4 regions of the Halobacillus sp. ACCC02827 genome follow, and region 2 is predicted to be linked to each of the others. Evidence: predicted binding sites of a transcription regulator. Region 2 holds the regulator's gene; each other region holds the start of a gene.
What was found. The regulator LexA, encoded in region 2, represses DNA repair genes until DNA is damaged. The targets are predictions, from matches to a motif close to CGAACATATGTTCG.
Positions count from the first base shown of each region.

Region 1 (7,506 bases), 1.8 Mb from region 2:
CCGCGCTTGTGATGGGGCTCTCCGGAGTCGTCACCCAGCGGATGGTCAGAAGGAGGGAGGAAGCATGAAGGAGATAGGTATCGGAATCTTCATGGTCGTCCTCACGGTGGCTGCCTATAAGGCGGCGACCTTCGTTTACCGGAAGCACAACCGGATGTACACGGCGCCGATCATCGTCTCGACGGTGATCATCATCGCGTTCCTCCTCGTCTTCCACCTTCCGTATGAAACGTATATGACAGGCGGGAAGTGGATCGATCACCTGCTTGGGCCGGCCGTCGTAGCGCTTGCGTATCCGTTGTATCAATACAGGGAGATTCTGAAGCGCATGCTCGTCCCGATCGTCACAGGAACGTTCATCGGCGCCATCGTCGGCATCACGTCAGGTCTGCTCCTCAGTAAGTGGGCAGGATTCAGCAGCCTGATCATCCATTCGATCGTCCCGAAATCCGTGACGACGCCTGTTGCGATGTCCATTGCCGAATCGACGGGCGGTGCGATGCCGCTCGCCGCTGTCTTCGTCATGATCGCCGGCATCGGCGGTGTGCTGATCCATCCGTTCGTCATGCGCTATACGAACCTGACGCACCGGATCGGGCGCGGCGTCGGGATGGGAAGTGCCTCCCACGCCATCGGAACAGCGACGGCGATGGAGCGCGATACGCTGGAAGGCTCGATCAGTACGATCGCCATGGTGCTGAGCGCCGTCATAGTATCGATCCTTGCCCCTGGTCTGTCCCTGTTACTACTATGAAAAATGACGAAAAACGTCGGAGACTCCGGCGTTTTTTTTCGTTTCTTGTAGATTGGGAGAATGCCCCTTGCTGAACGGGTTAATATTGGATAGTATTAGCTTAATCTAATCGGATAGGAGGCGGAAAGGATGATGATTGGGGGACCATTTCTCGTTGCGACGATTCCCGGGGTGCTGGTCGTGATACTCTCGTACTGGCTGGCGCAGAAGAATCTGCCGCTGCTGGTGAAGATGCTGCCGACGATGCTGGCGGCCCTGGCTGCCACCATCCTGTTTTTTGTCGGCTTCGTCATGATCCGAGGTTTTGAAGGAGCGGCGTACAGTCTGCTTGCCATCTTCTTGATGGGCTATGCCGTCGTCGCTTCGACCGTTGCCAGGAAGAGACGGCAGCTGCTTAAGGAGAAGGAATCCGGAGAGGCGTAATCTACGCCTCTCTTCTGCTTTTTGAAAAAATTATTTTCAGGTAAGAGGGACGGGCTCCGGGAAATGGGACGCTTTCCACGGGGCGGCCGGTGAGCCTCCTCATCGCTTCGCTCTTCCGGGGTCTCACCTGTTCCGCTAATCCCGTCGGAGTCTGCCCATTTCCCTCCGCCCTTCACGGCGAGCATCCTTTCTTCTGATACAAAAGTAAAAATGTGAGGAGATCCGGAACCTATTTTGTCATGGTTTCAGAAAGATACATAACGTCCTTTCTATGGGAAATGGTAGCACGATTCCAATTTTCGTCCCATGTGTTTTTTACATGCACGGGACATGCTTTCTTTTCTTACTATAACGGAGAACGTATTTTTCCTTGGTCATGTGCGGACAGACGCCTTTCCTGCCGTTTTCCGATATGAAAAATTGTATATAATTGTTAGATAATAGTGACTTTTCGGTGTATAAAGCGGTATCATAGAGACAGGGTCATTAAATGACAGGAGAGGTGCGATTTTGTGACCTCGGCATCTTTTCTGCAAATTTCATGATATAAGGATGGTTAATATGAGCAGCAGAGAAACGAAAACAGACGTGATCTTGATAGGTGCTGGCATTATGAGTGCGACCCTCGGTTCACTCTTGAAGGAATTAGCCCCAAATTGGAACATTACCGTTTTTGAGAAGCTCGGAACGCCCGGAGAAGAAAGCTCGAATGAATGGAATAATGCAGGGACTGGCCATGCGGCTTTGTGTGAGTTGAATTACACGAAGGAAAAGGCGGATGGTTCGATCGATATGACGAAGGCTGTCTCGATCAATGAACAGTTTCAGGTGTCCAAACAGTTCTGGTCTCATTTGGTGAAGACCGGCCAGTTGAAGGACCCGGAACAGTTCATCCGGCCACTGCCCCACATGAGTCTCGTCTTCGGAGGAGAGAATGTCGACTTCCTGAAGAAGCGCTATGATGCGATGTCACAAAATCCTCTTTTCAAAGGGATGGAGTATTCGGAAGATCCAGAGCAGTTGAAAGAGTGGATTCCGCTCATCATGAACGACCGCCATACTCACGGACCGGTCGCGGCGACGAAGATGGATAGCGGTACCGACGTCAACTTCGGTTCCTTGACAAGGAAGCTGTTTCAGAATCTGGAGGCCAAAGGGGTGGAAGTGCAGCATCATCACCACGTCAAGGATTTATATCGGACGAACGACGGCCGCTGGGAATTGAAGATGTACGATGATAAGAACGATAAGCTGGAAACCCGGAAGGCGGATTTCGTATTCCTCGGTGCGGGTGGTGGAAGTCTCCATCTTCTGCAGAAGTCCGGCATCCCGGAAGGCAAAGGAATCGGCGGTTTCCCTGTCGGGGGGCAGTTCCTTGTCTGCAAGAATCCGGAGATTGTCGAACAGCATGAAGCGAAGGTGTACGGCAAAGCTCCCGTAGGTGCACCGCCGATGTCGGTGCCGCACTTGGATACCCGCTATATCGGCGATCAGAAGACGCTGTTGTTCGGTCCGTTCGCAGGGTTCTCGCCGAAGTTCCTGAAGACAGGTTCGTTGATGGATTTGTTCACATCGATCAAACCGGGCAACATTTTGACGATGCTTGCAGCGGGAATGAAGGAAATGGCGCTGACGAAGTATTTGATTCAGCAGGTACTCCTGTCGAAGGAGCAGCGGATGGATGCTTTACGGGAGTTCATCCCGAATGCGAAGAGCTCCGATTGGGACCTCGTCGTTGCCGGCCAGCGTGTCCAGGTAATCAAGGATACGAAGGAAGGCGGCAAAGGAACGCTCCAGTTCGGGACGGAAGTCGTGAACAGTGCGGACGGTTCAATTGCTGCTTTGCTCGGGGCATCTCCGGGGGCATCGACAGCCGTGCACGTCATGATCGATGTGCTGAACCGCTGCTTCCCTGACCATATCGATCAATGGAAGCCGAAGCTCGCCAAGATGATTCCATCCTACGGCGTATCGCTCGTCGATCACCCGCGGATGATCCAGGATATCCACCGTACGACAGATGAGGCGCTTGGTCTGGCAAAAAAGGAACTGATCTTTAGTTAGGGGTGTATAGAAAGAAGAAAAAAATAAGAAGCATATCGTTTTCCAAAAGCAGTCGCCGATCGGGTCGGAGAAGGGGAAAGGTACCCCCTTTTCCCGCCGGCGGATGGAAACAAAGCTTCTTCCTGGACAAGCCTATCGCTGATAGGCTTTTTTCTTTTGTTCGTAAAAAGCGACGGCTGCGGCGGCTCCGAGTCCGGCATTCGCTTTGATGAGTTCGATGTTAGCGGCGAGGCTTCTGCCTTCGGTGGTGTGGTTGACGTGATCCAGCAGGAACGGTGTGACGTCCTTGCCTGTGATGCTCTGCTTCTTCGCTTCAACGAGCGCCGCTTCTATGACGCCCATCATGTAGGACGCATCAAGGGCGTGACCGGAAGGGATCGGGTTGGCGATGACGGCTCCTCCTTGAAGACCGAGCTCCCATTTCGTATGAAGGATGCGCCCGATTTCCTCTGCGGCATCGACGCGGAAATGGACGGCAAAGTCGGATGTGCGCGTGAAGAAGGCAGGAAGGGAGTCTGTCTGATACCCCATCACCGGTACTCCTTTCGTTTCCAGATACTCGAGGGTCAGGCCGAGGTCGAGGATCGATTTCGCACCGGCACAGATGACTGCGACGTTCGTCCTGGCGAGCTCCTCCAGGTCTGCCGATATGTCCATCGTCGTTTCGGCCCCGCGGTGGACGCCGCCGATGCCGCCGGTCACGAACAGGTGGATGCCGGCGAGGTCGGCACAAATCATCGTTGCGGCTACCGTTGTCGCACCGGAGCGGCCGGTCGCAAGCAGATACGGGAGGTCTTTACGGGAAGCTTTGGTGATATCATCCCTTGAGGCGAGCGCTGTCAATTCTTCCGCTGTCAGCCCGATTTTGATTTGGCCGTCAAGGATGGCGATCGTCGCCGGGACGGCTCCGTTATCCCGGATGATCTGCTCGACTTCCTTCGCCGTTTCGATGTTTTCAGGATACGGCATACCGTGGGAGATGATGGTGGATTCGAGGGCGACGACAGGCTTTCCTTTATCCAAAGCTTCGTTCACTTCTTGTGATAGGGAGAGATAGGGATTGAGATTCATAGGAACTCCTCCTGTTTTTTTATTAGATGGGTCGTCAAATCGGGATGGACGGTCGCTGTCGTCTGGACGCAGAGGGCGGCGCTCTTCAGTCCGGCATGGACGGCTTCGGACAGTGGACTGCCGTCGAGCCAGGCGTGCAGCACAGCAGCGGAGAATGCATCTCCGGCGCCCGTGACGTCTACGGTCGTGTCGAGGGCAGGGGCGGGATAGTGGCGGATGCTGCCACCGCTTTCCCCGACCATGACACCCCGCTTGCCCCATGTCACCGTGACATAGCGGACACCGCAGGCGAGCCAGTGTTCAACGGCGCCTTTCCACTGGTCTTCGTTTTGAATGGGAATGTCGAAGTGTGCGGCGCTTTCTTCGACGTTCGTCATCAGCCACGTCAGGCCGCTGATATCTGCGGGCAGCCGCTTCATTTTCGGTATCGAGACGGTGATGAAGGCGACCGGCGTGTGGTCGGCGGCTGCCTCCTTAAGCAGGAAGGCGAGCGTCTCCTGCGGGCAGTTCAAATCGGCGATGACGCATTCGGCCTGCTTCCATTTCTTCTCGTGACGACGGATCTCCTCCGGAAGAACAGCGTCGTAAATAGCCATATCGGCGAAGGCCATCGTCATTTCTCCGTGCTCGTCGAGGACAGCGGTGTACGTGCCTGTGTTCCGGTCCGGCAGATGGAGGACGCCGTCCATTATGATATACTCGGCAGAGGCGCGGGCGATGATCTCCCAGTCGGCATCTCTGCCGGCAGCAGTGATGAGTGTCGGCCGGTTTCCGAGACGACCGAGGTTTTCCGCGATGTTTCTGGCGACGCCGCCGGCGCTTGCGGTCGATCGCACCGGATTCGATGTCTTATAGTCGAAGCGCTCCAGGCAGTGATACTTGCGGTCGACGTTGGCGGCACCGATGCAGAGGACAGGACGGGAATGATTCAGGACATAGGCGCGGCCGAGCAGAATATTTTTCTGTACAAGCTGGGAGATGACGTTGGCGACGGTGGACCGGGACAGGGCGAGGATTTGGGAGAGGTCGTGTTGGGAAATATACGGGTTATTTGCAATCTGTTCATACACCTGACGTTCGCGGTCGGTCAGTTTGTTTGGTAACATAGACAGCCCTCCGGACAAATGTTTGATTCATGGAACATATGTCTAAAGTAGCTGAATTGGAAAAAGCTAGCAATAAAATAGAGACAGGTCGTACGTCCGACTTATCGACAAAATTTTCCGACAACAGGTTGCCAATCGTTTGGGAATTGCTGTATAGTGGGGCTAACAACTTCATAGATAAACGTTCTTATCGAGAAAGGTGGAGGGACTGGCCCTTTGAAGCCTTAGCAGCAGACTCCTGACGGGTACTGTGCTAATTCCAGAAGCGTACGTGCTTGCAGATGAGAAGAGGTTAGATACGCAGGTAATCCGCTCTTCTTATGGTGAGAAGTGTGGATTTTTTTAATTTCAACGGAAGAAGGATGATAGAGATGACGAATTCAACCATCAAACGAGCTCCATTCAAAGGCGATCATGTCGGGAGCTTCCTGAGACCCGAGCGTTTGAAGGAAGCGCGCCGGCAGAAAGCGGAGGGGACGATTTCCCAAGAAGAGCTTCGCCGGATCGAAGACGAAGAGATAACGAAGCTTGTCGCGAAACAGAAAGAGGCAGGACTTCCTGCCGTTACAGACGGGGATTTCCGTCGCAGCTGGTGGCACTTCGATTTCCTTGAAGGACTCGATGGAGTGGAAGGCTACGACAAGGAGAAGGGACTTCAGTTCGACGGGGTGGAAACGAAGGCACGCGGTGTCAAAGTGACTGGAAAGGTCGGGTTCACGGATCATCCGGCGATCAGGGACTTCCGTTTCCTGAAAGAAATCGCCGGCGATTCCGTCGCAAAGCTGACGATTCCGAGCCCCAACATGCTGCTGTTCCGTGCCGACATCGACAGGGAGATCTACCCGACGGATGAAGCGCTGCTCGCGGATTTGGTGGATGCGTACCAAGGATTCATTCAGCGGATTTACGAAGAAGGGTGCCGCTACCTGCAGCTCGATGATACCGCCTGGGCGAGCTTTTTCTCGGAAAAAGGCAGAGAAGCGATTGCTGCGGAAGGCCGCGATCCGGAACGTGCCGCTACCCTGTGTGCCCGTTCGATCAACGAATCGATTGCAGAGCGTCCGGAAGACCTGTTGATCACGATGCACATCTGCCGCGGAAACTTCCGTTCGACCTTCATGACGACAGGGAGCTATGAAGCGCTGTCGGAGACGATCTTCGACGGTTTGGACGTCGACGGCCTGTTCCTGGAATTCGATGATGAACGCTCCGGCGGCTTCGAACCGCTCCGTCACGTCAACCGCCCGGATCTGTCGGTCGTCCTCGGCCTGATTACATCGAAGACCGGCGAACTGGAAGACCCGGACCGGATCAAAGCCCGGATCTTAGAGGCATCCGACTATGTGCCGATGTCCCAGCTCTGTCTCAGCCCGCAGTGCGGGTTCGCATCGACGGAAGAGGGGAATGTGATTTCAGAGGAAGAGCAGTGGGCGAAGATCCGACACGTGCTTGAAATTGCAGAGGAAGTTTGGAGATAGATAGTATAGAAAAAGCGTCCGGCTTACGAGCCGGACGCTTTTTTGTTTGGAGAGCGGGCTCCGGTAAATAGGGACGCCTCGCCCTCTCCTAAGGGCTATTATTCAGCAGCCATCGCTTTCCTCCGCACCGCGAAAAAGGAATGGATGGCCGCTGTGACCGGGATGATGAGCGCAATGCCGATGCCGGCACAGAAGATCGCGATCATTTCTTCACTGAACACTTTGGAATTGACGATTTCGCCCAGCGAATAGTCCAAATCCTTGAACCAGATAAGCAGGGCAAGGTAGCCGCCGAAGAAGGCGAAGAACAGCGTGTTCGTATCCGTCCCGAGGATGTCGCGGCCGACGTTCATGCCGGAGACGAACAAGTCCTTCCTTGAGATCTCCGGATGGTGGTGCTGCACCTCACTCATCGATGACGTGATGGAAATCGCCACTTCCGTGATGGCGCCGATCGTCCCGATGATGATGACGGAGGCGGCGATTTTCACGAAATCGAGCCCGATGTATAACGAGTAGGGCGCGAGGCTGTCGGAATCTTCTTCACTGAACCCTTGGATCATCGACATATCTGTAATCAAATGGATGCCGACGAGCAAAATGGCGATCG
Region 1 is NZ_CP128168.1:3,555,169-3,562,674, reverse strand. Features, by position in the region: gene QRD89_RS18670 (CidA/LrgA family protein) at 1-68, shown strand, start outside; gene QRD89_RS18665 (LrgB family protein) at 65-754, shown strand; gene QRD89_RS18660 (YesK family protein) at 884-1,177, shown strand; gene QRD89_RS18655 (malate:quinone oxidoreductase) at 1,739-3,241, shown strand; gene QRD89_RS18650 (pseudouridine-5'-phosphate glycosidase) at 3,374-4,312, opposite strand; gene QRD89_RS18645 (carbohydrate kinase) at 4,309-5,418, opposite strand; SAM riboswitch class I at 5,603-5,706, shown strand; gene QRD89_RS18640 (5-methyltetrahydropteroyltriglutamate--homocysteine S-methyltransferase) at 5,790-6,896, shown strand; gene QRD89_RS18635 (YibE/F family protein) at 6,995-7,506, opposite strand, start outside.
Region 1: QRD89_RS18645 (carbohydrate kinase) is a predicted target of LexA. The motif match lies at 5,430-5,443, and genes of this name have one in related genera.

Region 2 (7,506 bases):
AAAACAGGTAGAGATGTCATGGAAAACCGTTTGTTTCAATCCATCAACGATAATTTGGCGATGATATATTTCACAACCGATCGCAAGGTACGCTACGTGAATGATCGGTTTGCAAAGACATTGGGTTATACATCCAACGAGGAAGTTATAGGGAAAGATCATAAGGAGTTCTGTTTCCGGGATTTTTCTGAAAGCGGAGAGTATCTGCTTTTTTGGGAAAATTTAAAAACGGGGAGGAGTTTCCAGGATAAAATTCTTAGAAAGAACAGACGCGGAGCAGAAATTTGGCTGGAAGCGACCTATATGCCTGTTTGGGAGAATGGAGTAGTCAGTGGAATATTAAAAGTTGCTACAGATATTTCAGAGCGCCAGCAGGGACTTCAGGACCTTGTAGGCAGGTTGAAGGATATGTCTTACACATTAAATGAAAAGGCGGTCCAAGGATTAGCCTTTCAGAATGATTTAAGTGACAGAGTAGATCAGATTTCTTCGATATCTTCTGAAAACACGGAAACTCTTGGGGAGCTTGGTATTCAAACAACTAAGATCCAGGGAGTGGTTAAGACCATTCGTGATATTGCTTCTCAGACAAACTTGTTGTCATTAAACGCCGCAATTGAAGCTGCGCGTGCGGGAGAGCACGGGAGAGGATTCGATGTCGTTGCAAAAGAAGTGCGCAAATTATCGAATAAAGTGGATAAGTCGATCAGCGAAGTGAATGAAAATGTAGAAAGCATCACTAATGAAATAGAAAACATCACAAAGGGAACGGTAAAGATACAAAAAGATGTAGAGGCAGCACTAACACAAATTAAGTCCGCTAGTGAGATTTATCAAGAGCTTGTTGGAGACGGAGAAGAGCTGGGAGAAAGGGCCGAACATTTGCAGAAGATTATATAGATAGAAAGAAGGAGTGCCCGTGGAGAGAACGGAGCGCTTCTTTTGTATGATAATGGCTTTTTCTATGGGATAGAGGCGGATATCTGTGCCCTTTGTTATGGCAGGATGGAACCAACGGACAAGAATATGCATACCCTTGTTACATAGATGTAGTTACTATGGACCATCTATTGGTTCTGGTAAATTTATAGAATAGTAAAGGAGAGCATCATGGCAAGATTAGTCTATCCAAGTGGAAGCTGGAATGGCAGGTTAGTGGCTTTGGATGATGGACATGGAATGGGGACTCCAGGAAAGCGGACTCCTTACATCCCGGAACTGGGGCGTCAGATCAAGGAGAATGAATTTAATAGGAAAGTTGTCGCTTATCTATCAGATATTCTCTTGTTTCACGGATTCCGTGTTTTGTTGGTTGCACCAACCGATGCAGATACGCCTCTTACGACAAGAACAAATGAGGCCAACCGATACAAAGCAGATATCTACGTATCGGTGCACTACAATGCATTTGATGGTTCTTTCGGGGGATCAGATCCCAGTGGAATCGAAGTATATGTCTATCCCGGTTCTTTAAATGGGTCTGCGGGTAGGTTGGCATCACTTGTCGGCAAATATTTACGAAGAGGCACACAACAGAATTGGCGCGGTGTTAAAGAAGGCAATTTTCATGTGTTGCGAGAAACAGATATGCCTGCAATTCTAACCGAAAACGGCTATATGGATAACAGGCGCGAGGCTTTATTAATGATTAATGAAGCTTTTCAACAAGAAGTAGCGAAAGAACATGCGCAGGGAATCTGTGAGTACTTTGGTGTTGCTTTCAAAGGAATCGGTGAGACGATTGACACAAACTACCTTTCTCTTGGGGATACGGGTGAAGCGGTGCGTTTACTGCAGAATAACCTCTTGAAATTGGGTTATTCAATGGGAGGATACGGGGCAGATGGTTCCTTCGGTCCGGCTACAGAGGCCGCTGTCAAAGCTTTTCAACGAGACCAGCGGTTAACGGTGGATGGTTTTTATGGTCCGAATACACAGAGAGCCATGGAAGAAGCCTTAAAAAAATTGGAGGATGATGAAATGGAAGAAGTAGCAGTTGTTATCAATTCATTTGCCGATTTCCCGGCTGTGGAAACACTCGCCATACGGGAAAATGCAATGATTGCGTTAAGGCGTACGGCAGAGAGGCGCCAAGTGGCTAAAAAGATAATCGTTGCAGGTGGAGGAACTACAGGACTGAAAGGTTCTAATTTCGTTGATTTATCAGGAGCGACCCGTCTCGAGACGGCTCGGAAAATTGAAAATTATTTAAAGCGATGAACCAGCCCAGTATTTCCCGGTATACTTCCCGAATACTTGCTCCTATAATATAAGAACAAACGTTCTTGCAGGAGTGATAACATGCGTCAACTTTTAAATCGTTCCATGACGGAGCATATGCCTTTGGAAATCATTTACCTTGCACGTGATCAATCCATTACTCAGCGATTTATCAGAGTCATCAGGATGGATGAGACCTGTTTAGTGGCGTATTGTTATACACGGAAGCAGGTAAGGACGTTCAGATGGGATGGAATTCTTTCGGTAGGTGTCGTATATAAAAATAAAGGATTAGAAGAAAGAAGCGGGGCTTAAAATAGCCGCCGCTTCTTTTATTTTAATGTACTGTCCGGTATAAACCGACAACTCGACCTAAAATGGATACATCACTAAGAATGATCGGTTCCATTGTCGCATTTTCCGGCTGAAGCCTGATGTGGTTCTTTTCTTTGAAGAAGCGTTTCACCGTAGCTTCTTCTTCCTCTGTCATAGCGACGACAATGTCACCGTTCTGAGCTGTCTGCTGCTGTCTGACTACTACCATATCTCCGTCCAGGATTCCTGCTTCTATCATACTCTCTCCCTGTACGATGAGCACAAATGTGTTGTCGTCCGTTCCTGCAAGCGTATCCGGGAGTGGAACGTACTCTTCAATATTTTCGACAGCGGTGATGGGAGACCCTGCTGTGACCTTACCGATCACAGGGGCATAGGCGACCTCGCTTCTGGGAATACTGTGATCCTCTTCTAATTCAATAACTTCAATTGCCCGCGGTTTCGTAGGGTCCCGACGGATAAAGCCTTTTTTCTCAAGCCTTGATAAGTGTCCGTGCACAGTCGAGCTGGAAGCAAGACCCACAGACTGTCCGATTTCCCTAACGGATGGTGGATACCCTTTTAACACTACCTGTTCTTTTATGAAATCTAGTATTTCTTGCTGCCGCTTGGAAAGTTTATTCATAGATTAGCACCTCGTACATAGGATTATAGTAACCACATTGTACCATGGAGGGCAAAAAAACACAAACAAGCGTTCGAAAAAAGTCGTTGACAGGAACGTACATTCGTATATAATTAAAAATATCAAATGCGAACACAGGTTCTTAGGAACGTTCGTTCTTAATATGGAGGGGTTCACATGTTCAATAAACTATCCAAACTGGACGTCACGTACATCATTTTGTTTGTTGTCAGCTTCGCTTTTCTCTATTATTCTATGGTAACGAGCGGATAAGAGAGGGGTTTATTGTAGATGAAGGTTGTTTTGTACTGCCGCGTCAGCACGGAAAAAGAGGCGCAGATCTCATCGTTAAAACGCCAGAGGGCGGAATTGACTGCCATGGCAGAAAATCACGGGTTGGAAATTGTCGATTGCATTGAAGAACAGGCAAGCGGCTACGAAATAGAAAGAGAAGGTATTTTTTCTGTTTTGGAGTACCTTTCTTCAAGACAGGCAGATGCATTGCTGATTCAGGATGAGACGAGGCTCGGAAGAGGGAATACGAAGATAGCCCTTTTCCATCAGCTTAACAGGCTTGGGGTTAAGGTTTATTCCCTTACTCATGAAGGCGAACTTCAGATTTCCGAGTCGGATTCTATGGTGCTTCAGATCGTTGGGATTGTGGAGGAGTATCAGCGGAAAATCCACAATATGAAAATACGAAGAGGAATGAAGAAAGCTGTAGCAGAAGGATATGACCCTTCTGAAAATTTATCCAACAGACACATGGCTCCGGGCCGTGAACGACTCCATTTTCCAATTGAAGAGGTTGTGCGACTTCGCAATAATGATTTGACATTTAAAGATATCGCAGCGACGCTTCGAGGACTGGGATATGACGTTTCTAAAGCGACCGTACATAGAAGGTATAAAGAATACCTATCGCTTGAAAAGGAGACGGAAGAACTGTAATATAAATAGACGATAGACAAGGGTCTGAAGGCTGCTTGTCTTTTTCCGTTTTATGTACCATCGTCTGCTTATCGATCACTAATAAAAAGGAGCAGGATCATATGTTATCCCAAGAGAAAATCAAGCGAATTAATGAGTTGGCCAATAAATCCAAGCAGGTGGATTTGACAGATTCCGAAAAAGCAGAGCAGAAAACGCTCAGACAGGAATACTTGAAAAACGCCCGCAAATCGTTTAAGAACCAATTGAAAGGTGTAACGGTTGTAGATCCAGAAGGAAACGACGTGACACCGGCAAAATTGAAACAGATGCAGAAGAATGAGAAGAAAAATTAACTTCCTCCGCACGCTTAGCCATAAAGCGTGCGGCTTCTTTGTTTAATTTTGCTTATTCAGGGAAAATTAGAACGGTCACGGTTTTATTGAGTCCTGGCGCTTGTCTCAAATGTAATTTCATTATAGGATAATACATGGTACATATGCCTTAACAGAAAGGGGAATGTTTACATGGCTAACAGCCTTGAACAAACATCAATCAATACTATTCGTACTTTATCTATCGATGCAGTAGAAAAAGCTAATTCCGGCCACCCTGGAATGCCTATGGGAGCAGCTCCAATGGCTTACACACTTTGGACGAAGTTTATGGATCACAATCCTAAGAACTCTCAATGGTTCGACCGTGACCGCTTTGTCCTATCCGCTGGACACGGGTCCATGCTTCTTTACAGCATGCTTCACCTGTCTGGTTATGACGTATCCATCGAGGATTTGAAGTCCTTCCGTCAGTGGGATTCTAAAACTCCTGGTCACCCTGAATACGGCCACACTGACGGAGTCGAAGCTACAACTGGTCCTCTAGGTCAAGGGCTTGCAATGGCGACCGGTATGGCAATGGCAGAAGCACACCTTGCTGCTAAGTACAACCGCGGTGATTACAATGTTGTCGATCACTATACCTTCTCCATTTGCGGAGATGGCGACCTTATGGAGGGCGTTTCTCAGGAATCTGCTTCCCTTGCAGGTCACTTAGGTCTTGGGAAATTGATCGTGCTTTATGATTCCAACGACATCTCTCTTGATGGAGATCTGGATCGTTCCTTCAGCGAAAGCGTAGAGAAACGCTACGAAGCTTACGGTTGGGAAGTCATCCGTGTTGAAGATGGAACCGATACCGAAGAAATTGCAGCAGCAATTGAAAAAGCAAAAGCGAATAAAGAGCAGCCTACTATGATTGAAGTGAAAACCGTCATTGGATTCGGTTCACCGAACAAATCCGGTAAGTCCGCTTCTCACGGCGCGCCACTTGGTGCTGAGGAAACAACAGCTACGAAAGAATTCTACAAGTGGGAGCATGAGCCGTTCCACGTACCGGATGAAGTTTATCAAGACTTCAAAGAGAAAATTCAAGACAATGGTCAAGCGAAAGAGCAGGAATGGAACGAGCTGATGAAGCAGTATAAAGAAGCGTATCCAGAGCTTGCCGAAGAATTGGAAACGGCGATCGCTGGTCAGCTTCCGGAAGGCTGGGACAAAGAGCTTCCTTCTTATACAGTAGGAGAAGACAGCCCGGCTACACGTGCGGCATCCGGTGATGCGATCAATGCATTATCCAAAACAGTTCCTTCTTTATTCGGTGGTAGTGCCGACCTTGCAGGATCAAATAAAACAGCAGTCAAAGAAGAAGAAGATTTCACACGTGAAAACTATGCCGGAAGAAACATCTGGTTCGGTGTACGTGAATTCGCTATGGCGGCTGCTATGAACGGAATTGCCCTCCACGGAGGTCTCAAGATCTATGGCGGTACGTTCTTTGTGTTCAGTGATTACCTGCGTCCGGCCGTTCGTTTATCTGCTTTGATGAACCTGCCGGTAAACTACGTCCTTACTCATGACTCTGTAGCAGTAGGAGAAGATGGACCTACTCACGAGCCTGTGGAGCAGCTTGCTTCTCTTCGTGCGATGCCTAATCTTGCAGTCCTTCGTCCTGCAGATGGAAACGAAACGAATGCTGCATGGAAGATTGCGATGGAGTCTGAAACGATGCCTACAGCACTCGTATTGACTCGTCAAGGCCTTCCTACACTTGAAGGAACGGAAGAGAAAGCATATGAAGGTATGAAGCGAGGAGCTTATATCCTTAGTGATTCTGACAAAGAAGAGCCTGATGCAATTCTTCTCGCTTCCGGATCGGAAGTTCAGCTGATCGTAGAAGCGCAGAAAGAATTGAAGACAAAAGGATTCGATGTCCGCGTAGTAAGCGTACCGTCCTTTACTCACTTCGAAGCTCAGTCTAAGGAATACAAAGAAGAAATTCTTCCTTCAAACGTTCGCAAACGTCTTGCTGTCGAAATGGGAGCATCCTTTGGTTGGGACCGTTATGTTGGTCTGGACGGCTCTATTATCGGTATCGACAAGTTCGGCGCTTCCGCACCTGGAGATACGGTAATCAAGAACTACGGTTTCACTGTAGAAAATGTTGTGAAACATGCGGAGAACCTTATGAAATAAATAACAGGGAGAGCTTCCGCCTTCGGAAGCTCTCTTCTTTCCTGTTTTACATAATGTAAATCAGCGTCATTTTGACAAAATAACCATGCCTGTCCTTTCATATTATGACAGCATATCCCTCCTGCGCCCTCTATAATAAGCACAAGGAGAGGATAGCGATGCAGTTTATCATTTTTTCCGTGAAAAGAGAGGTTATGGAAAAGTATTACCATAGAGCAGAAGTGCTCAGGCAGTTCTTCCTTGAATGTGTGGAGGAGTATGAGCCGGTTATTCATTACAAGCAGTTGTCTTACATAGTCGATTCTTTTCCATTCTGTGATTTTCCCCTTGCGGAAGGGTCTTTGGAGAAGAAAACGGCCGATTTGTGTCGTCCTTTTTTCGAATTACCGAGCGGCTATGATATAATAAGAAGTAAGAACTATTGTTGTCTCTATTACAGTGAGAGCCTTTGGCAGGCAGAGAGCTCTGTTTTCCACCCGTTAAGGAATACGGATCATTCTTTCTTTATTATCGAATTGTCCGGTCAATATTATGGATGGATTGCCCCGCTGCCTTCTGCCAGACTCTTCTCTTAAAACGGCTATTGTATTCTCATAGACGTTTTACTATACTGTTATGGGAGACAATTCGAAGGAGGAAGACGAAAACATGACACTGGGGATCGTATGGGTTATCATCATAGCCTTGTTGACTCTTGTCGGTGGTGTAGCCCTGGGCTTCTTCATCGCAAGAAGGTACATGATGAACTATTTAAAGAAAAACCCGCCAATTAACGAACAGATGTTACGTACACTGATGATGCAGATGGGCCAGAAGCCTTCACAGAAGAAGATCAATCAGATGATGCGTTCCATGAACAACCAA
Region 2 is NZ_CP128168.1:1,781,312-1,788,817, forward strand. Features, by position in the region: gene QRD89_RS09475 (methyl-accepting chemotaxis protein) at 1-900, shown strand, start outside; gene QRD89_RS09480 (N-acetylmuramoyl-L-alanine amidase) at 1,111-2,220, shown strand; gene QRD89_RS09485 (hypothetical protein) at 2,302-2,535, shown strand; gene lexA (transcriptional repressor LexA) at 2,558-3,181, opposite strand; gene QRD89_RS09495 (YneB family resolvase-like protein) at 3,473-4,132, shown strand; gene QRD89_RS09500 (DUF896 domain-containing protein) at 4,234-4,467, shown strand; gene tkt (transketolase) at 4,639-6,642, shown strand; gene sirA (sporulation inhibitor of replication protein SirA) at 6,801-7,217, shown strand; gene QRD89_RS09515 (YneF family protein) at 7,291-7,506, shown strand, end outside.

Region 3 (7,506 bases), 890 kb from region 2:
CCGCTTGAGCGTTTCAATCAGTCTGTCGTTATCACGCTGGTGGAGGCCGATGGAAGGCTCGTCCAGTACATATAATACTCCCGTAAGTGCAGAACCGATCTGGGTCGCAAGCCTGATCCGCTGCGCTTCACCGCCGGAAAGGGTACCGGCAGACCGGGAAAGTGTTAAATAATCAAGGCCGACATTCGCAAGAAAGCTCAATCGCTCTACAATCTCCTTCAGGATCATGCGCGCGATCGTTTCCTCCTTCTCTGTCAGTTCTAATGAATCGAAGAAATTCTTCGCTTCCGTAACAGAGAAGTCTGTTGTCACCCCGATGTGTTTGCCGTTGATGAGAACGGCGAGAGCTTCTTCATTCAATCTGTTTCCTTTACACTTCGGACACGGTTTCTGTGCCATGTACTTTTCCATCTGCTCACGAATATAGTCGGAACTGGTTTCTCTATAGCGCCGGGAAATGTTTGGAATAACGCCTTCAAAGAAGATTTCATTTTCCCTTACTTTTCCAAAATCGTTCTCATAGCGGAAATAAACCTTCTCCTCTCCACTACCGTAAAGGATCCGTTCTTTATGCTCCTCCGGTAATTCTTCGAAAGGCTGATCCATATCAATACCGTAGTGATCTGAAACACTCTTAAGCAGCTGCGGATAGTATTGTGAGCTTTGAGGTTCCCAGGCGGCGATTGCGTGTTCGTTCAAGGACCGGCTCCTGTCTGGAATCACAAGATCGATATCTACTTCAAGCTGAGTACCTAAACCGTCGCAGCGGCTGCATGCTCCAAACGGGCTGTTAAAGGAAAACATACGCGGCTCCAGCTCGCTGATGGAAAATCCGCATATCGGGCATGCATGGTGTTCACTGAACATCAGCTCCTCCTCGCCGATTACATCCACAATCGTATGTCCATTTCCTAGATTAAGAGCCGTTTCGATGGAATCAGAAAGGCGGCCTTCCACACCATCTTTAACAACAATTCGGTCAATGACGACTTCTATTGAATGTTTCTTGTTCTTATCCAGTTTTATTTCCTCGGAAATTTCGCGCATTTCTCCGTCGACACGAAGACGGATATATCCTTCTTTTTGGAGCTGTTCAAACACCTTCACGTGTTCCCCTTTTCGCCCGGAGACGACAGGTGCGAGAATCTGAAGCTTCGTTCTTTCCGGATACTCCATCACACGATCCACCATCTGCTGGACGGTTTGAGAACTGATTTCTATTCCGTGTTTCGGACAGGTCGGACGTCCAATCCTGGCGAAGAGCAGACGTAAATAATCGTAAATTTCGGTCACGGTCCCTACAGTAGAACGAGGGTTCCGACTTGTCGTTTTCTGGTCGATGGAAATTGCCGGGGATAACCCTTCAATTGCATCGACGTCCGGTTTATCCATCTGCCCAAGGAACTGACGGGCATAAGCACTCAAGGACTCCACATATCGGCGCTGTCCCTCGGCATAAATGGTATCGAATGCCAACGAAGACTTCCCTGAACCGGATAAACCAGTCATGACCACCAGCTTATTCTTTGGAATGTCGATATCGACATTCTTCAAATTGTGGGCTCTGGCTCCCTTGATACTTATATGTTTACTAGCCATACTCAAATCATCCCTCCGCTTTTAGTTCCAACAAAACATCACGCAGTTCAGCCGCACGCTCGAAATCGAGTTCCCGAGCTGCCTGCTTCATTTCCGTTTCCATATTGTCGATAAGCTCCTGACGTTCGCGCTTCGTCATTTCCGAAGGCTTCTTACCCGTATCGTACTGTTCCTCTTCTTCTGCGACGGCAGTAGCCTTAATAACGTCACGCACTTCTTTCTTGATCGTTGTCGGAGTTACACCGTGCTCTTCGTTATAGGCAATCTGCTTCTCCCGACGACGGTATGTTTCATCTATAGCAAACTGCATGGAAGCCGTCACTTTGTCGGCATACATGATAACTCTTCCGTTTTCATTTCGTGCTGCACGTCCGATCGTCTGAATCAGGGAACGGTCGGAACGGAGGAAACCTTCTTTATCTGCATCGAGAATAGTAACGAGAGATACTTCCGGAATGTCCAGACCTTCTCTCAACAAGTTGATTCCGATCAACACATCGTATTTACCGACACGAAGATCCCGGATGATTTCAATCCGTTCGAGCGTCTTGATTTCTGAATGGAGGTAAGCAACCTTCATTCCCAACTCTTTGAGGTAGTCCGTTAAATCCTCAGACATTTTCTTCGTAAGTGTTGTAACCAGTATCCTCTCATTTCGATCTTTCCGCTTGTTGATCTCTCCCACCAGATCATCGATCTGACCATGAATCGGACGCACTTCAATTTCCGGATCAAGAAGTCCGGTCGGCCGGATAATCTGCTCGATCATCTTCGGTGTATGTTCGATTTCGTATGGACCAGGCGTCGCCGAAACGTAAGCAATCTGGTTGATGTGTTCCTCGAATTCATGAAACATAAGCGGCCTGTTGTCCATAGCGGAAGGGAGACGGAATCCATGATCGACGAGCACTTGTTTCCTAGCCCTGTCCCCGTTATACATCCCTCTCACCTGTGGAAGTGTCACATGGGATTCATCAATCATAATCAGGAAATCATCCGGGAAATAGTCGAGAAGCGTATAAGGCGTCGCTCCCGGCTCCCGGAACGTCAAATGACGGGAATAGTTTTCGATTCCTGAACAGAAACCCATTTCCCTCATCATTTCCAAATCGTAGTTTGTCCGCTGCTCCAGACGCTGCGCTTCGAGAAGCTTGTCGTTGTCCCGAAGCTCTTTTACACGGTCTTTCATTTCCTGTTCTATATTTTCAATGGCTTTTTTCAACTTTTCTTCCCGGGTGACAAAGTGGGAGGCCGGGAAAATCGCTACATGCTCCCGATCGCCGATCACTTCGCCGGTCAACACATCCACTTCTCTGATCCGGTCAATTTCGTCTCCGAAAAATTCAATCCTCATCGCATGTTCTTCCCGTGAAGCAGGAATAATTTCCACCGAATCCCCGCGCACGCGGAATGTACCACGCTGAAAGTCAATATCGTTCCGCGCATATTGAATGTCTACAAGGTTCCGGAGCAGCTGATCGCGATCCTTCTCCATTCCCGTACGAATGGAAAGCACCTGACTTCGATATTCGTCGGGAGAACCTAAACCATAAATACAAGAAACACTGGCAACAATGATGACATCGTTCCGCTCAAACAAAGCAGACGTAGCGGAGTGGCGCAGCTTGTCGATCTCATCATTGATGCTCGCGTCCTTCTCGATAAACGTATCCGACGAAGGGACATAAGCTTCCGGCTGATAATAATCATAGTAACTGACAAAATATTCCACAGCGTTATTTGGAAAGAACTCCTTGAATTCACTATAGAGCTGCCCTGCCAACGTTTTGTTATGGGCTATGATCAGTGTCGGCTTGTTGACCTGTTCAATGACGTTTGACATGGTGAACGTCTTACCGGTACCCGTTGCACCGAGTAACGTCTGATGTTTTTCCCCATTGTTAATCCCTTCGACCAATGCTTTGATTGCTCGCGGCTGATCTCCCTGCGGGGTGTATTTAGATACTAATTCGAATTGTCCCTCCACGACGAAAACCTCCGTTCCTCACTATTCCTTCCTAGTTTACCACAACAGTTTACCATTCTAACCTTAAACGAACAAACATTCGCACTTGCAATTGGTTTTTCCCTGTTTTTCCATTTTTATCCCCTCTCTCCGACCTACTCCTTTTCCATCCAGCCAACGCTCACCTATATCCTTTACGACTCGGAAAAATATAAAAAGCACCTGTATCCATGAACTATAACCCGAATAATGGACACTTATAAAAAAGTGCCCCGTTATTCGGGTTATTTCTGTTTCAAGGAAGGAAACCCGTTTATAATCAAAATAAATATATGAACGGAGTGTGACTATGAGTAAACATCTTTATTCAAATACGGAAATGAAACAATTAGAGGACAATCCGAATGTCGTAAAGGTATCGGAACGTTCTATCACATACCATCCTTTATTTAAGAAAGCTGCAATTCAGGAATATCAGAATGGAAACTTTCCATCTCAAATATTTGAAGAGCACGGATTTGATTTAGTAGTGATTGGGAAGGATCAACCCAGAAGATGCTTAAAGCGCTGGCGTAACACATTTGAAAAGTACGGAGAACTTGGTCTGGAGGGAGACCGTCGTGGAAAAGGAAGTAAAGGTCGACCTTCTTCAAAGAAGATGTCTGCGGAAGAAAAACTTGAGAAAGCGGAAGCTCGTATTAAGTACTTAGAGGCTGAAAATGATTTTTTAAAAAAGCTAGACAAACTCGAAAGGCAGGCGTTGAAGAAGAAACGAAAATAACTCCATCAGAAGTCTATCAGCTTATTTATGAAACAATCCATAATTACTCCTTAAGGAGTATGGTCTCTTATTTATGTGAATTCACAGGAGTAAGTCGAAGTGGATATTATGCGTGGATAAATAGTGATTCCAAAAGACAAGTGAAAAATCAGAAAGACGAAAAGGATATACAAATTATTCAAGTTATCTTCTCACAAAACCATGAGAAAGTAGGAGCTCTGCAAATTAAGTTGATTCTCGAAAATGATTATGGGGTCATCATGAATCATAAAAAAATTCGAAGATTAATGAAGAAATTTGATCTTTCGGCAAAGATCAGACAGGCTAAACCATACAAACAAATGTTGAAAGCCACTCAAGAGCATCGTACGTGCCCAAACCATCTTAACCGAGAGTTCACACAACTAGAACCCGGAAAAGTCTTTTTGACTGATATCACTTACACGTATTTTGGGAAAGGTCAAAAAGCATATCTTTCTTGCGTGAAAGATAGTACAACAAAGGAAATTGTAGCTCACCATATATCTACTTCCCTAGGGATGGATATTGTTTACCGAACGTTAGAGAAACTTCAAGACACCGTAAGATCTTTCCATCCAGAAGCAATGATTCATTCGGATCAAGGGTTTCATTACACTCACCCCAAATTCCAATCTAGAGTGAGAGAAGCTGGCCTTCGTCAGTCCATGTCCCGAAAAGGTAACTGTTGGGATAATGCACCTATGGAATCATTTTTTGGTCATTTAAAGGATATGGTGGATCACCAATCATGTGAAAGCCTAAGCCAACTTAAAGAAGAAATTAGCCAGTATATAGCAAAATATAATAATAAAAGATATCAGTGGAATTTAAATAAGATGACCCCGGTGCAATACCGAGATCATCTCCTAGCCGCCTAAGGTTCTTTTTATAAACTGTCCGAATTATAGGTTACAGTTCACCACAGGTGCTTTCTTTATTTCTATATCAATTCAGGGCTTACGCATCAAAGGTTTGATTATATTCATTTACTTCAAACAAATCGATCAACTCAATATCCGGATTCTTATCAATGAACCAACGCAGGGAAAAATCGTTTTTGAACAGAACAACCGGATTCCCTTCCCGATCTTCAGCAAGCATGTTCCGTTCATCGAACAGCGAAACGTCCACCTGATCCTCTTTAAGCCAGCGTGGAATACGCTCTCCAAGCGGTATCAACTCAATATCCACATTATACTCATTCTTCATCCGATATTCGAATACTTCGTATTGAAGTTCTCCGACAGCACCGATGATAAAATCTTCGAAGCTGTAGCGTTTAAACAGCTGAATTGCTCCTTCCTGAACCAGCTGTTCCAAACCTTTGCGGAACTGCTTCGATTTCATAACGTTTTTAGCTGTAACCTTCTTGAAGATCTCCGGCGGGAATTGAGGAAGTTCATCATATTCAAACTTGGATTTACCTGTAACAATCGTATCGCCGATCCGATAGACGTTTGGATCATAGATTCCGATAATATCTCCTGCATATCCTTCCTCAACGGTTCCACGGGAAGAGGCTACGAACTGTTGTGACTGGGCAAGTTTAAAGGTTTTTCCGGTTCGCGAGAGCGTGACGTTCATTCCGCGTTCGAATTTACCGGAACAAACTCGAACAAAAGCGATCCGATCGCGGTGCTGCGGATTCATGTTAGCCTGGATTTTGAAAATAAAACCTGAAAACTCCTCGTCTTCTGGTGAAACGACACCTTCCGTTGACTTACGTGGTGCAGGTTCGGGTGCCATTTCAATAAATGAATTAAAGAATGTTTCGACTCCGAATGGCGCGAGTGCACTACCGAAGAATACCGGCGTTTGATCACCGCGCAGCACCTTCTCCATATCAAAAGCTTCCCCGGCTTCTGCCACAAGTTCCATCTCTTCCTGAGCTTCCTGGAATGTTGCATTTTCTGTTAATTCCGGATACTGATCGAGCTGGTTATAAGGAATATAATCTTCTTCCTCATTTCCTGTGAAATGAACGAACTGTTCCTGTTCTCTGTCAAAAACCCCGAGGAATCGTTTCCCCATACCGGCAGGCCAGGTCATCGGGTATGTTTCAATATTTAAAGTTTCTTCAATTTCCTGCATTAAATCGAACGGCTCGCGTCCTTCCCGGTCCATCTTGTTAATGAACGTAAAAATTGGGATGCCGCGCATTTTACAGACTTTGAACAACTTGAGCGTCTGTGCCTCGATTCCTTTCGTCCCGTCAATAACCATAACAACACTGTCGACAGCTGTCAGCGTGCGATACGTGTCTTCACTGAAGTCTTCGTGGCCAGGCGTATCCAGTATATTGACCTGGTAGCCTTTATATGGGAAGTTCATAACACTCGATGTTACTGAGATTCCCCGCTGCTTCTCGATTTCCATCCAGTCGGATGTAGCGAATTTACCAGATTTCTTTCCTTTTACCGTTCCTGCTGAACGAATCAGATTACCAAACAGCAGCATTTTTTCCGTCATCGTCGTTTTTCCGGCGTCCGGGTGGGAGATAATAGCAAACGTACGACGCTTTTTCATTTCTTCTTGAATAGGATTCATCGTTATATCCTCCATGTTATAAATTTTTATATGTTTTGATTTAAGGCAGGATATACGTTACAACGACCGTGTCGTGGACACATGATCCGTACAGCATTCCTTTTCCATAAAAAAAGCGCGCCTCGATTTCAGAGCGCTTCAACACTTTTGATTATACTTTGAAAGTTAGCATAACCGCCCGCTAAAATCAATGCTTGACGTGACGGGCCATGATTCCTTCCACTTCTCTCCCCCTCTGCAAACCTGTTATAATAGAAGCAAATAACGTTCAGTAAGGATGCCATATATGCAAAGTTATTTACTACAACCGAAAGATATACAAAAGATTACCGGTCCCACTTACTATGAGCGGGGTAAACGCTACTTCGAATCAGGTAAAGTGTATGGACTGTCACATAATAGCGCCATCCGTTCCTGGCGGGCGGTCGTAGCGGGGACCCATGATTATGAAGTCCGCGTTTTCTTTTTTGATGATGAAGATGTCGAGGCGACGTGCGAATGCCCGGCATATGCAGAGCACTATACGTGTAAACATATCGCCGCCGTTTTAATCGCCATACGTGAGAAAACATTGGAGGAGCTCGCTCCGCGT
Region 3 is NZ_CP128168.1:2,671,364-2,678,869, forward strand. Features, by position in the region: gene uvrA (excinuclease ABC subunit UvrA) at 1-1,599, opposite strand, end outside; gene uvrB (excinuclease ABC subunit UvrB) at 1,607-3,586, opposite strand; one part of gene QRD89_RS14240 (IS3 family transposase) at 3,915-4,287, shown strand; one part of gene QRD89_RS14240 (IS3 family transposase) at 4,287-5,245, shown strand; gene QRD89_RS14245 (peptide chain release factor 3) at 5,325-6,914, opposite strand; gene QRD89_RS14250 (DEAD/DEAH box helicase) at 7,201-7,506, shown strand, end outside.
Region 3: uvrB (excinuclease ABC subunit UvrB) is a predicted target of LexA. The motif match lies at 3,655-3,668, and genes of this name have one in related genera.

Region 4 (7,506 bases), 720 kb from region 2:
ACCATTAATCCCCGAATATAGTTCTTCAACTGCTCGAATCGTTCGGCGTCCGCCGTCTGCGAACTCTTATAGAATCCGCCGTTCGCCTTCAACGCAGCAGGTACAATCTGGCTGTAGCCTTTCTCAAGTCCCGTATCCATCATCTGGACGACCCGTTCATTTTCAAGCAGAAGACCCTGCATCTTAAACTTCTTGAAAATCTCTTCTTCGATTTTCTCATCCTGCAGCAGCTGTTTGCCTGTGATCATCGGATTATGAACGTGGAAATAAAGCACTCCGGCAGGCGTCGCCTGCATGCCGAGCCAGTTCTCCGCATTCGTCAATACAACGTCCAGATAAGCCAGCATCTGCAGAGACAACCCATAGAAAACATCGACGAGGTTCAGTCCTTTGCTGCTTGATTTATAGTCGATAATGCGTAAATAAAGGTCTTCTTCCGAGAGGGCTTTATCGACCCTGTCGATCCGTCCTCTCAGCATCAAGTCGAAACCGTTCGGAAGCTGGAAGTTAAGCGGCGGGAGCTTGGCATCTCCACCGGTACCAAACCCGAGTTCTAAACCGACCGGAGAGAAGTTGCTTTTTCTCGCCTGCTCGCTGAGCACAAATGCCGCGCGGGCGATGACCTGCTCCAGCTTCTTCTGAATATACTGATAGCGGTTCGAGCTGCGCAGAATCTGATTTTGCAGAATCGGAGCAAGCTGTTGGGTCGCCTGGGCAGCATACTGGTCTGTTTCCATGCGGTTCAATTGGGCAAAGTCGCGCCCCTCCGACTGCACCCACTCTGTGATCTGTTTCAGCGCCTCATGAAACAATTGACCGATATCCGGCGCATCCAGTTTATAGGTGCGCCGTTCGTCCAACTGAAGACTATGCTGGGCGAAGTATTGGTAGGAACAACGGTGATAGGTCTCCAGACGGGACACGCTCGTCTTCACCGTCTTCTCGAATAACTGCTTCGTCGTCTCCTTGGCCAAATCGACCGGTTTATTTTTATAGAACAAGCTCTGCAGCACTCTGTTTGTCAGACCATGTGCCGGTTCGTTTTCCATATACCAATGGAGCACATCCCACCAGACAGGCTGCATGACATATCCCTTTAAATAGCGGGAGAACTGCGAGGTGAGCGCAGACCGGGTCTTGGCCGGATTTGTGATGAAGCGGGTCGCATCATACAAATCATCCGGGTCCTGAAGAAGGACATGCTCCCGGCAGGATGGAAACAGTTCTTCCATACGTTGTATGAGCGTGGCGGGAACTTTCGACTTCCCTTCTTCATTGCTTAACGGATAGCTGATCCACAGCTTGTCTCGTGCCATCGTCAATGCCAAATACACATAAAAACGATCATCAAGGAGCTGGCGATTGCTGCCGTCTGCGAGCTTCAGTCCGAATCCAGCCAGCAAGGAGCGTTCCTCTTCAGATATCATCCCATCGCTCGGCGGCTTCATCGGCCACATACCATCGGTCACACCAAGCAGGAAAGCGGCTTTGATACCTGTCATCCTTGACCGGTCCACACTACCTACGATGACATGATCCATACTCGGCGGGACATGAGCGAAGTTCAGCGACTCCAGTCCGCTTTCCATTGTACTGCGGAAGACCTGAAGAGACATTTTCTCCTCTCCTGCCATTTCCACCATTTCATCGAGCAATTGCAAAAAAGCATCCCACACCTGCCCCTGCTCGCGGCCTCTCTCCAGCTCCCCGGATTCATCATAGAAATCGCGCCATTTCTCAAGACGTGCCGGCACTCCGGTCCTTTCCAGCCATAAATAAATCGCCCGGGCGCGCTCTTCGATTGTCTCCGCCGCCCGCAGACTCTCATCGAATTCCTGAAGACCGGAACGGACTTGTTCACGGTAGGCGTTGATGCGCGCCTGCTTCTCCTTTTCTTCATCCGTCTGAGACGTTTGCTCAAAACCACGGAACCGCTGGTACACCCATGGGTTATCGGAAAACCACTGCGTCCTGGAACGGATCCCGTATTCCAGCACATAGTTCTCCAGCTCATCAATGGCATCTTCCGAAAGCGGATATTTCCGGTCCGTCGCCGGGATGAAACCTGTTTTAAGAAGCCGGAAGACCGCATCATAGCGGAAATTCCCTTCTACGACATCGAGGCCCGAGCGAATGAATTCCATCATCGGGTGATTGAGCATCGTTCGTTTCTCGTCGATGAAGACCGGGATTTCATAGTCATCAAACAGCGTTTCAATAACGCTGTGATATACCTCCGGCTCCCGCATGAGGATGGCGATATCTTTGTAGCGGTAGCCTTGGTCGCGAACGAGGTGAAGGATCTCCTGGGCCACACCCTCCACCTCCGCACGGGGATGGACCGCTTCTGCAAGCTTGATCGGCACTTCTCCCTCGAAGGCGTGTGCCGGACGCTTATCGTAAAACTCTTCTAAATGAAGAAAGGCCGGCTGTTCCTTCATCCTTCCGACTTTATGATCTAGGATTTCCACACCTTCCACCTTTGCCCCCGTTTCTTCTGCGAGAGCTTTCAAATCTAAATACGTCTGCTTCGTTTCGTGGAAAAGATCGAGCTCAGGATTCTGCTCGTCCTCCGGAACCTCTGTCGTGAGGGTGACATGGACGGTCTTCACTTTATCTAAGAGAGCAGCAATTACTCCGTACTCCTGAGGCGTGAAGCTGTGGAACCCGTCGATGTACACATCCGCCTCATCCAAGAACGAAGCGCCCGGAACTTTGGAAGCAAGCAGCTCCAACTGATCTTCACTGTCTATGTACGTATCACGGAGTGCATCAACAAGACGATCATAAATATATGTCAGGTCCTCCAGTTTGTCGCGAAGCCCCTGCTCCTGGCTCGTACGATGGACAAATTGATCCAGAGCTTCCATTTGATTCTGCAAGTCCCCGGGCATGATCCGGTAGCGTTTGAATTCCGTGATCATCGTTTCCAGCTGTTCAATGAACCCCTGTTTTTCCACAGCTTTCTGAAACACCCGCCAATCCGATGTCCGCTCTTCGACGATTTTCCGCAGCATCATCTGGACCCCGGTCGAGGTGATGAATTTCTTCGTGCCGCCGCCTGTTTCCTGAAGAACGCGCCAAGCCAGACGGGAGAAGCTGAACACTTGGGCACGTATCGATCCTTCCACTCCCTCCCGTTTTAACAGTCCGTATTCCTGCTGGAACGTCATCTGCTCCGGGACGATGTACACGATCGCCCGTCCGGTCGGGTCTTTTTTTAATTTTTCTTCGATTTCCGCAAGACAGCGGCTGCTCTTCCCTGCTCCTGAACGTCCGAGCAAAAAACGTATTCCCATCCGATTTCTCCCCTTTTTGTTTTTTTATATGTTATGTCTCATTTTATCATTTCCCCGGCATGTATGAGGCCTGGAGCGCTCATCCACGACACAAAAAAAGGAACCGCCGATAAAGGCAGTCCCTTGAAGCCTGTCAAAATTGCACTCCCAGCTGATTGAAAGGCCAGTAACGGACATCGACCTTTCCGACCACCTGCCTTACTGGAACAAAACCGAAGTAACGGCTGTCCAAGCTGTCGCGCCGATTGTCTCCCATCACAAATATGTGACCATCCGGCACCTTCTTTTCCCCCGTCACTTCTTCAAGCGTGAAGTCCTCCGTAAACGGCATTCCGTCATGTGGACGCAGTGGATCGAGATACCCTTCATCCATTCTCTTTCCGTTAATGTACAGTTGATCATCCCTGACAGCAACCTCATCTCCGGCAACACCAATCACACGCTTCACATAATCTTCTTCGGCATTCGCGTGAAATACAATGACCTGCTGTCTGCCTACATCACTCCAGTCGTAGACTACTTTATTCACCATCAACAGATTGCCGTCATAGAGCGTCGGTTCCATTGATTCCCCGTCTACGATGTAGCTTGCGAACAAATAGTTTCGGAAGACGAAGGCCAGTACCAGTGCGAGAAGTACGATCCGGATAGCTCTGCGGTATTTTCTCATCCTCTGATCCTCCAGGTAGTTATACTACAAACATTCTACCCTTACGAGAATGAAAATAACCTCAGCGGTATGTTTTTTCGTCCATCTTCTTCTGGATTCTCTTCTCGAGGTATTTCCCGAGGATCCAGAAGAGAAGGATACATACACCTACGACAATCGATTTCATAGGATTCTGCGCGAACGAGGCTATGCTTGCACCAATATAGGATATGGTAAAGATCATCACGGATTTCCCCAGCAGAACAGCGAGTATGAATTGCTGCTTACTGACGTTTGACAGTCCCGACACAATATTGATGATCGAGGATGGTGAGAATGGGAAACACATGAGAAGAAACAACGGACCGAACCCGTGCTCCTCTACCCATCGAACGACCTTCCTGACCTGTTTCTGGTTCGTGATCTTTTGAAAAACACGCTTGTCCCCTAGCCGTCTGAAAATGAGGAAGACCCCTATAGATCCAAGAACAGCACCAAGCCAAGAGTACAGGAATCCCTTGAACAACCCGTACACCACCGAATTAGCCAATACAAATGCAACCAGCGGAAGAAAAGGCAAAAATGCCTCCAGCAGTGGAAATAAGATCCCCGGCACCGGACCGAACTTCTCCAACCCTTCCAGCTGCCTGATGATATAATCGAATAATTGATCGTTCTCAGCAAGGTTGCGCCACTGATCGATCTTTCCCGTCACACTATTCATGTTGCAGCTCCTTATGTACCTGCCTTCGATGCAGTCTTTATTTTCTATTTTAACCAAAAAGACCGCTCTCCGCCAGAACTCAACGTATTCCCCGCCCCTGTAATCCCATTTTTAATTCCATTTTATTCCTCTCCCAAAAACCCGCTTGCATAATTACAGGTCCAGCGTGGTATAATACAAATAAGAACAAACGTTCGCTTTTCGGAGGGGAATGGAATGAGGTATTTGAAACAACAAGAACTGGATCTCGCATCCCGCTACTTATTTCTATCTATGGCGATCACCGTGATCCGGCAGGACAGAAAACATGTGGAGCAGGGGAAATTCAAAATCAAAGAGCCTTACATGGAGATGCTTGGAAAGATGGAGGTGGAAGCACGGAAAGAGCGGAAGGAATTGAGAAAGCAGATGGACCAGCGGAATCTGCAGGTCGTGGAATCCGGACGTAATGATTCCTTCACTTCCTTCCTGTTCCTTGCCCACGGGTATGAAGAGAAACGAAACTACTTCAACCCGGCTATAAGGAAAAAGGTCGAGAATATCCTATTTGAACTTATGAGAAGGTCTCAGCAATCCGGTCAGCCTGGCGGAACCGGTCCTGCAGGATAACCTGCAGATGGGCGGCGCGCTGAATCTGATTGGCAAACATCCCATAAGATACAGGCAGATTCACGGATTCTCCATTTGTAAAATGGACCGTAATCGTATGGTCGGGTTCAGAAACGTAGGTGAGGACGTATTTGTGGGCAATCCAGGTGCAATCCTTGCGTTTTGGGGAAATAATAGGGAAGAAGTAAATGCTCATGGCTTCGGAAACCACAATCGGGGGTTTATGCGTGTAATTGGTCACCTGCTTTGTCCCGGCAAGACGTCCTTCCAGACTGCTTGCAAAATATCGACAGGAATCATCAACGATATCGCTCGGGCACTTGGTCATATCAAACCTGTCTCCAAGCTCGAGCACTTCCGTGTAGACTTGTCCATCCTCGTTTTCTTTTGCAAGCAGCGCCATCGTGTGGGAATTGATTTCATAATCTTCCATTCGAATATACGTCATCCAATTCAATCCTTTCCATTCAAGTTGCGGTCGTCCATCCACATAGGTCGAACTGACCGCTTATCTTCTTCAATTTACCAAAAATAGTCCGAAAAGTCTAAACTTTCTCGAAAAATGTTTTTTTCACTCTGTTATACTACAATTATTGATCTTTCCATTTGCTTTTCCTTCTTCTTCTGAAGAACGGGCCTCCTGACCGAAGCCGGGGTTAAGTAAGGTGAAGAATTCAAGCTCCGGCTGAAGCTTTTGTTTTTCTTTCTGTCTGTCATTTTCCAACATGATCATCCCCTCTATCTCGCTAACTGCGCCATCCATCGCCGCCTTTTCCAAATCGATCCGCTCCAAAACCAAATCCAAGGAGGATTTATTATGTGGAACCGCAAAAAGAAACAGACCGGCGGAAAAGAGCCGGAACAAAAAGACCTATCCATTCATGATATCCGGAAAGCCGTCCATTCCTATGCCGACGCGAAACCGAAAGAAGTGCCGCTCAGCGTGCTCATCCAGGATGATTTAACACTGGATTATGAGCTGCTCTTCCCCTACCTGCACGCTGTCCCTAAAGACACGTTTTACATGTCACGCGAAACATATCAACTGTTCGAGGAGCAGGATAAGGACCTGGCTCATGACATTGACATGGTCCAGCATGCCCTGGATCTCTATATGAAGCAGACACAGGAGCTTCCCATCATCGATGGAGATCCATATAAACGGATAAGTTATTATAAGCTGGAGAGACTCGGCCTGTTACCGTATCGTCCGGAAAGGGATTTCTATCTGACAAAAGAGGAATATATGATCACCTATCAAAAACCGGGGGGATGAATGATCTGGATAAAAAAAAGACCAATGCTCACGTGAGCATTGGCAAAAAGAGACGACTGGTTAACTTTTGAGTGAGGGAATAAATTGTTTGAAAAAGTTCTTTTGAGAGGAAAGCACTTTTTCAACGCTGCACTCATCAGTAAGCAAGTTACTGACCTATTTATGACAACCAATCATAAATAGTTGAGATAAATAAGCATCAGCGCTTATCTGATTCTATTGTAATATATTCTTTCTCCTATATCACCGAAAAAAAGTTGCGGTATTCCGCAAATCCATTGCGAATTTTCAAATAAATTACAACCGAATACCCACTTACCTATCCGCCCTCAGGCACCGATGACCTGGTCCTGTTCGCGTTTCAATTCCGCTTCCTGCTGTTCGTATTGCTGATGGAGAGATTCTAGTTCTGCAACAGCTGCATACGTCCTGCTTCGTAAATCTTCTACTTCTTTCTGGGATGCTTGAATTTTATTTTGGACGAACCAATCAACGACCAGACTGTCAAAGAAGTAGTCAGCTGCAGCCCATCCGCTGGAAACTTCCAATTTCACTTCATAATGGTCGTGAAGATCGTCAAGCTCATTTGCGAATGTCCGCAAATATTGTTGCGCTGTTCGGATGTAGCGATCCGCATCATCCAGTTCGGAATGTTTGACGGCGGTTGTCCAAAAACCGCCGCCAACCATATCGAGTACGCCCCAGTTCTCTGCTGATGACAGAGAAGTTGCAGCTTCGTCCAACGCCGAACCCGCCTGCTTTCCTGCCGTTACAGCTTCCTCTATTTCCACAAGTTCTGCTTGAAGGAAAGAACGCTGGTTTCCAAGCTCTATTATTTTTCTTCCTTTTTGACTGCCTTTTTTAATCAAATTTGCTTTTTTCTCCTGGTAACAGCGATCGTACTCCCTCTCAGGATTTCCAAGTGCAGAGATGGCGGCTTCCATCCCGG
Region 4 is NZ_CP128168.1:1,058,562-1,066,067, reverse strand. Features, by position in the region: gene addB (helicase-exonuclease AddAB subunit AddB) at 1-3,299, opposite strand, end outside; gene lepB (signal peptidase I) at 3,433-3,969, opposite strand; gene QRD89_RS05515 (TVP38/TMEM64 family protein) at 4,031-4,672, opposite strand; gene QRD89_RS05510 (YhjD family protein) at 4,889-5,281, shown strand; gene QRD89_RS05505 (competence protein ComK) at 5,226-5,729, opposite strand; gene QRD89_RS05500 (hypothetical protein) at 5,853-6,074, opposite strand; gene QRD89_RS05495 (DUF3939 domain-containing protein) at 6,099-6,557, shown strand; gene QRD89_RS05490 (hypothetical protein) at 6,887-7,506, opposite strand, start outside.
Region 4: QRD89_RS05510 (YhjD family protein) is a predicted target of LexA. The motif match lies at 4,856-4,869, and genes of this name have one in related genera.